DNA from 2 places in the Cobetia sp. PDI-23MA genome. Region 1 is predicted to be linked to the other one. Evidence: riboswitches for the same ligand, from Rfam matches in the RefSeq annotation. Region 1 holds a riboswitch; the other holds the start of a gene.
The links. A riboswitch is a leader RNA that binds a small molecule or an ion and turns the genes downstream of it on or off. The one in region 1 is predicted to bind thiamine pyrophosphate.

Region 1 (3,401 bases):
CTTGCAGATCTCGCAGATGTCCTCGAAGTGGCGATAGAGGAAGCTTTCCTCATGATGCGCCAGACACCATTTGGCCATGATCGAGCCACCGCGCGAGACGATGCCGGTCACGCGATTGGCGGTCAGCGGCACGTAGCGCAGCAAGACGCCGGCATGGATGGTGAAGTAGTCGACGCCTTGCTCGGCCTGTTCGATCAGCGTATCGCGGAAGATTTCCCAGTCGAGGTTCTCGGCCACGCCATCAACCTTCTCCAGCGCCTGATAGATCGGCACCGTGCCGATGGGCACGGGAGAGTTGCGCAGAATCCATTCACGGGTCTCGTGGATATTGGCGCCGGTCGAGAGATCCATCACGGTGTCGGAGCCCCAACGGATCGCCCAGGTCATCTTGTCGACCTCTTCCTCGATGGAGGAGGTCACCGCCGAGTTGCCCAGATTGCCGTTGACCTTTACCAGGAAGTTACGACCGATGATCATCGGCTCGCTTTCCGGGTGATTGATGTTGGCGGGGATGATGGCGCGACCGCGTGCGACTTCCTCACGCACGAATTCGGCGGTGATCTCGTCGGGCAGGTTGGCGCCGAAGCTGTGGCCCGGATGCTGATGGCCCAGGATGCTTTCCACGGAGTCACTGCCCCGATATTCCTCACGCAGCGCGATGCGACGCTGGTTCTCGCGAATCGCGATGTACTCCATCTCCGGGGTGATGATGCCCTGGCGCGCATAGTGCAGTTGGGTGACATTCTTGCCCGGTAGAGCGCGGCGCGGGCGATGGTTGAGCTCGAAGCGCAGTGACGCCAGGCGCAGGTCGGCCTGACGCACGCGGCCGTATTCACTGCTCAGCTGATTGAGTTGTTCGGTATCGCCGCGCTCCTCGATCCACTGTTCACGCAGCGGCGCCAGACCTCGGCGAATGTCGATCTCGACCGCCGGGTCGGTGTAGGGGCCGGAGGTATCGTAGACGACGATCGGCGGATTCTCTTCCAGACCGCTGGAGGTCTGGGTCGGCGAGCAGACGATCTCGCGCATGGGCACGCGGATGTCCGGACGGGAGCCTTCGATATAGATCTTGCGCGAGCCGCTCAGTGGCGCGATGGCGGCGGCGTCGACGCGTGCTTCGCTGGCAAGGTGGCGGCTGCCATCCTTGCGACCGGCGCGCGCGCGTGCCTTGGGGGCAGACTCAGGCTGCGAGGCGAGCGGTGACTCGGCGGCGTTGGTAGCTTGTGGGTCTTGGGTTGTCGGGGCAGTGCTCATGCAGGTCTCCTCAAAGGGCGACGTCACGGCTGACGTCATCATGGGAAGACCGTGCGCAGGGAGAGGATGGTCGTCGCCAGCTCCTTGCCAGCAGGTGGCCCGGGAGCGAGGCGGCCGCGCGCAGCGGCTGGCCATCAGCTTGATTCCTACGCCGGTCCTAACCGGTTCAGGTTCCACGGGACCCCTTGCTGGCAAGCTCGCGCGTCAGGGCGGCGAAGCATGCATGCAGGATCTCAGCCGGTTCCACCGGCACCCCGTCAAGCGTGTGCAGATTTCAATGCGAGAATGTGCTGCCCAACGAAGCATCATGCCTGCTTCGGGCGGTGTTCTCGCATCCAGGCTCTGTTGGCCTGTCAGTCGTGCCATCCATGGGGGATGGCGACATCCCGAGCGGCTCATGGCGAGCACCGGGACGTCAGTCTGTCATGTCTCAGGCGCGATCGAGGCCCATCTGCCAGAAGTCGATCTCGAGTCGCGTGGCGTCACGGAAGACATCGACCAGTTCACCCAGTCGGCGCTCCGAGACTTCCGAGAGCCGCGCATCCAGCCATTCACGCTCGGCTTCGACGGCTTCCTTGAAGTCATCGCTTGAGTACATCGCGATCCAGTCCGCGTACGGGTTGTTCTCGATCTCGGTGGTGTCCTGATCGAGCAGCCACTCGGCGATCTCGCCGTAGCCGATCAGGCAGGGCGCGAGCGCCACGTGCAGATCGAGCAGGTCGCCGCGCTGGCCGCAATCGAGCACGTAACGGGTATAGGCCAGGGTGGCGCGGGATTCCGGCAGCTCGCTCAGGTCATCCTCGCTGATGCCCCACTCGCGGCAGTAGCCGATATGCAGATCGAGCTCGGTATTGAGGATGGTGTCGAGACTGGCCGTGGCCTGACGCAGCTCCGCGAGGGTGCGGCTCTTGTAGGCGGCCAGTGCCCAGGCACGCGCGAAGTGGATCAGGAACAGGTAGTCCTGCTGCAGGTAATGGCGGAAGGACTCCTCCGGCAGACGACCTTCGCCCAGCTGGCGAACGAAGTCGTGCTCGAGATAGTCACACCATTCCTCGGCGCAGGCACTGGTCAGGTCGTTGAAACTGGGCATGACGCATCCCTCGGTGAGCGTGCTGACGACCCGTGATGGGACGACAGGACTCTGGCGCAAGCGTGGCCAGTACCGGAACAGGAGCAGGGGAAAAGCGGGGGAGGTGCCGACAGTCACCGTGAGAAAGTGGTGACGATATCGAGTGGCATCGCTTCGCGCTTGATCCCTACGCCGGTACTAGCCGGATCAGGTTCGGCGGGATCGTCATTCACGCAAGGACGTTGCCTGCGCATGACATCTCAGCCGGTCTTACCGGCACCCCGTCAAGCTGTGACATATGAGTCACGATGCAGCGAGTGTAACAGCCCTGCGGCGCAGAAGAAGGGCAGTGTAAGCAAAAATGCATACGACTTTGGGAGGCATGCCGAAGGTGTGAAGAGCCTCAAGCGGGCTTATAAAGAGCCTCAAGCGGGCTTATAAAGAGCCTCAAGCGGGCTTGTGATAAGCCTCGAGCGGGTTTGTAGAAAGCCGTGGGCGGGTTCATGAAAGCCTCAAGCGGCAAGGTCGGCCATGAGCGCCGGCAGGTGGCGCGACAGTCGCGCAAGGTCACCTGGCTCATCGACATCCCAGCTGACCGGCAGGCAAGCGGTCGTTCTCCCCGCCCGTGCCAACAGCGTCAGGGTGTCCCGGCAGACATGGGCATGACTCCAGTGGGGCAGCAGGAAGGCTTGCGGGCAGGACGCCTTGAGGCCGATCAAGCCATAGCCGCCATCGTCGGTGGGCTGCAGCACCGCGTCGTGAGTGCGCAGTCCATGGGCTGCCTCGCGCAGACGCTGGCTGTCCAGCGCCGGTAGGTCCGAGCCCATCAGCAGCACCGGCCCTTCGGGCAGATGTCGGGCCATGGCCAGGGACATTCGCTCACCGAGATCCCCCTGTGGCTGTGCCTCGAAGGTGAGGTCGGCAGAGGCATCGACAGTACTTCGCAGCCGGGCTTCCAGCGCTGCCCGCAGGGCGGTCTGTTCAGGGGCCTGACTCGACGGTTCGGCAGCGGTCGTCAGCATCACCACGACCTTGCCGAGATGCGCAGCGCAGGCCTGGTCAACGATATGGCTCAGCA
Region 2 (3,401 bases), 1.5 Mb from region 1:
TCGCCACCGGCGCGGAGGCGGCCGAGTCACCGTTCACTCCGACCTCGGCCTGCTGAGAGACGATTTCCGGCGCTGACTGGGTGCTGGTCGCGGCGGGTTCTGCCTCGGCGGCGTGGGCCGACATGGCAGTGGCTGGCAGGCTGCTCAGGCACAGCGTGGTCAGCAGGGTGGCGAAGGCGGTGGACAGCAGCGAGGCACGCGGTGAACGTGTCGGCTGCGCTTTGCGCCGTGGCGCCGATGACGAAAGAGACATGGCGGAGTTCCTTGTGATCACAGGGTAGTGGTGCTGCCGTTCGTGGGCGGCAGTCGTCAGGCTCATGCAATTTGTGTCGAGCGTCGTTGCGTCTTTCGGTAACGCGATCTTGCGGTATTTTCCGCAGGCAAGGCGTGTCAGCTCAGACGTGTCAGCCGGTCGCGGTGCCAGGGCATCAGGGTGCGCAGCAGCGCATCCAGCGAGAAATAGAGCAGCAGGGAAAAGGCGACCAGCACCAGCAGGGCGGCGAACATCAGGTCGATCTCCATGCGCGCGTTGGCGTTGAGCATCAGATAGCCCAGCCCCTGACTGGCACCGGCCCATTCCCCGATGACGGCGCCGATGGGGGCGGCGGTCGCGGCCATGCGTATGCCGGAGGCCAGTGCCGGCAGCGCGGCGGGCAACTGGATGTGGATCAATCTGCGCCATGGGCTGGCGCCCAGGGTGTGGGCCAGATCCAGCCAGCCCTGCCGGGTCTGGCGCAGGCCGTCGTAGCCAGTGGAGGCGACCGGGAAATAGATGATCAGCGTCGCCATCACTACCTTGGACAGCATGTCATAGCCGAGCCACAGCACCAGCAGTGGGGCGATCGCGAACAGCGGTATCACCTGGCTGATCAGCAGCATCGGCAACAGCGTGCGGCGCAGGCGGGGGATGAAGGCCAGCGCCAGCGCGGTGGAAAGCCCGAGCAGGATGCCCAGCACCAGCCCGGCCAGTATCTCGCTGATGGTGACGCCAGCGTGATGGGCCAACAGCGGCGCCTTCTGGATCAGCACCTCGAGCACGGCCTGGGGCGTGGGCAGAATGTAGGGCGGCACGGCGGTAACGGCAATGATCAGCTGCCAGAGCCCCAGCAGAAGCAGCGCGCTGATGACAAGGTGACGCATGGCGTGCAGGCGTTTCATGCGGCCTCCTCGCTATCACGCAGGCGGGCGATCAGTTGCGCCTGCGCCGGCGGCAGGGCCGGGTCATCCAGCGGTACCGGTCGCACGGCGCCAAGCCCCGGCAGATGCTCAAGCTCGGCGCCGTGGCCCGGGAGGCTCGACGGGCGCAGCACCAGCAGTTGATCGGCGAGGCGCAATGCCTCCAGCGGGTCGTGGGTCACCATCAGGACGGTGCGGCCCTTGAGCAGGCGGCTGGCCAGATCATGCAGCTCCAGACGGGTGATGGCGTCCACCGCCGAGAACGGCTCGTCCATCATCACGACCGGCGCCTGCTGATAGAGCGTGCGGGCGAGAGCGACGCGTTGGCGCTGGCCGCCGGAGAGGGCGTCCGGCCAGGCCTGCTCGCGACCCTCGAGCCCGACCGCGGCCAGAAGCTCATGGGCGAGTTCGCGATTGCACGGCCGCCGGCGCAGGTCATCGCCCAGCCACAGGTTGTCGATGACGCGCCGCCACGGCAGCAGCAGGTCCTGCTGCGCCATCCAGGCCACGCGGTCGGTCAGCGGCTGGCCATCATCGGTGGCGAGGTCGAGCTGGTGGAGGTCTGACATCTCCAGGCCAGCCAGCAGGCGCAGCAGCGAGCTCTTGCCGCAGCCGGAGCGCCCCAGCAGTGCCGTCCAGCTACCAGCCTCCAGACGCGCGGAAATATCGCGGAACAGCGTGTGGCCGGCGTAATCGATTCGTGCGTTGTTGAGGGTGAGTCCCAGCGACACAGGCAATTCCGTGGTCAGGCGGCGTGCCGGCTGGAGGAAGCAGGTGACGCGCCGTGCAGGGCACGCGTCGGGGATTCCCTCCGCCGGTATCAACCGGATCAGGTTCCAGGGGTTGTCGCGCGACGTATCGCTGCGACTCTCAGCCCATTCTCGGGCACCCCCATCCAGGCCGACAGTGTAACGTCACTGTCTTGCCGGTGTCTTGTCCGACGCAAGTCGGGGCAGGGGAGACGGCGACTTTCTTGAGTGGCTTACCTGATTGGCTTTCCTGAGTGGGGCGAAACGGACTATGCCGATGTGCCACGCCTTGGGTATGCTGAACATGACTGTAACAAGACGTGTAGCCCAAGGAGATCATCATGCCCGACACACCGGATCTCTCGACCTGTTCCAGCTATCCCGTTCCCCCGCGGCGGCCGAGCGCAGCTGACGCCACAGGGGAGCCGCGTCCCGTGCCCAGGGGCTGGCCCGAGGAATCACTGACTCGACGGCTTTCGACCTATCTGGGGCAACCGCTCGAACCGCTGGCACTCGTCTGGCCGGATAGCGCCAACTGGCTGTGGCGCCAGCGTGGCGGCACGCCGGGGCTGATCAAGCTGGCGCGAACCGGGCCAGACCACGACCCCTTCTGGCGCGCCATGCGCGGGGTCTTCGGTGCCGATCGCTGGGCGACGCCGGAGGGTTTGACGCGACTGGCGGGCGCCTTGCCCGCGCGCCTGCCGATTCCGCCGCTGCCCCTGACCTTTCTGGGGCGTCTCGATGGCGCGCCCATCTGGCACCTGCCGTGGTCCAGTGGGCAGCCGAGTGATCTCAGCATCACCTTCTGTGAGCTGCTCGGCGACCAGCTCGGTCGCCTGCATCAGGATACGGTGTCGGGCTTCGGTCAGCCGCTGGCGCAGCCGATGCCGCTGTTGCACTGGAATGCCCGCGTCACACGCTTTCTGGCCCATCACCCGCGTCGCGCGGAGCTTGGCGCGCTGCTCAAGCGCACCTTCCCGGCGCCGACTCGCGCGGTGTGGTGTCTGCCGGACATGCGCGCCGATCAGTATCTGTGCGCCGCCACCGGCTGGGTATGGAGCGATTGGGAGGCACTGGTGTGGGCGCCGATCGAGTTCGACTGGGCGCTGGTGGAGTTGCTGCTGGAAACACCGGAGCAGCGTCAGGCCTTCATGAAGGGCTATTCGCGCCATGGGCGCATGATCGATCTCGATGGCCAGCGTGAGCTGTGCCGTGCGCTGTTGTGGGCGATGGAGGCATTCGGCCCGCGGTCCTATGCTGAGCTTGCGGCAGCCCCTGCCTGGGTCTCGCCGCGCAGCCTGGCGTGAAATTCGCCTGCTGTACACTGCAAGTCCATGAAAGGTGTGAAATTTCTCTGCAGCCCCATCGCTGACATGGAATACTGTGGGTGAGTCGTCATGGACGTCACTCGAGATCTGATGTAGGGCTTGGCGGGGGAGCACTCGTGGTAGAGAACCTGAATTATTATTTCCTGCT

Region 2: linked by a shared signal. The riboswitch ahead of AC5WNJ_RS05825 (ABC transporter ATP-binding protein) and the one ahead of thiC (phosphomethylpyrimidine synthase ThiC) in region 1 are both predicted to bind thiamine pyrophosphate.

What each region holds. Positions count from the first base shown of each region.
Region 1 is NZ_CM183352.1:2,904,892-2,908,292, reverse strand. It holds gene thiC (phosphomethylpyrimidine synthase ThiC) at 1-1,254, opposite strand, end outside; TPP riboswitch at 1,381-1,521, opposite strand; gene tenA (thiaminase II) at 1,685-2,344, opposite strand; TPP riboswitch at 2,491-2,617, opposite strand; gene AC5WNJ_RS12350 (TIGR04282 family arsenosugar biosynthesis glycosyltransferase) at 2,836-3,401, opposite strand, start outside.
Region 2 is NZ_CM183352.1:1,358,087-1,361,487, forward strand. It holds gene AC5WNJ_RS05815 (ABC transporter substrate-binding protein) at 1-253, opposite strand, end outside; gene AC5WNJ_RS05820 (ABC transporter permease) at 391-1,158, opposite strand; gene AC5WNJ_RS05825 (ABC transporter ATP-binding protein) at 1,155-1,907, opposite strand; TPP riboswitch at 1,966-2,079, opposite strand; gene AC5WNJ_RS05830 (phosphotransferase family protein) at 2,267-3,232, shown strand; gene AC5WNJ_RS05835 (potassium/proton antiporter) at 3,370-3,401, shown strand, end outside.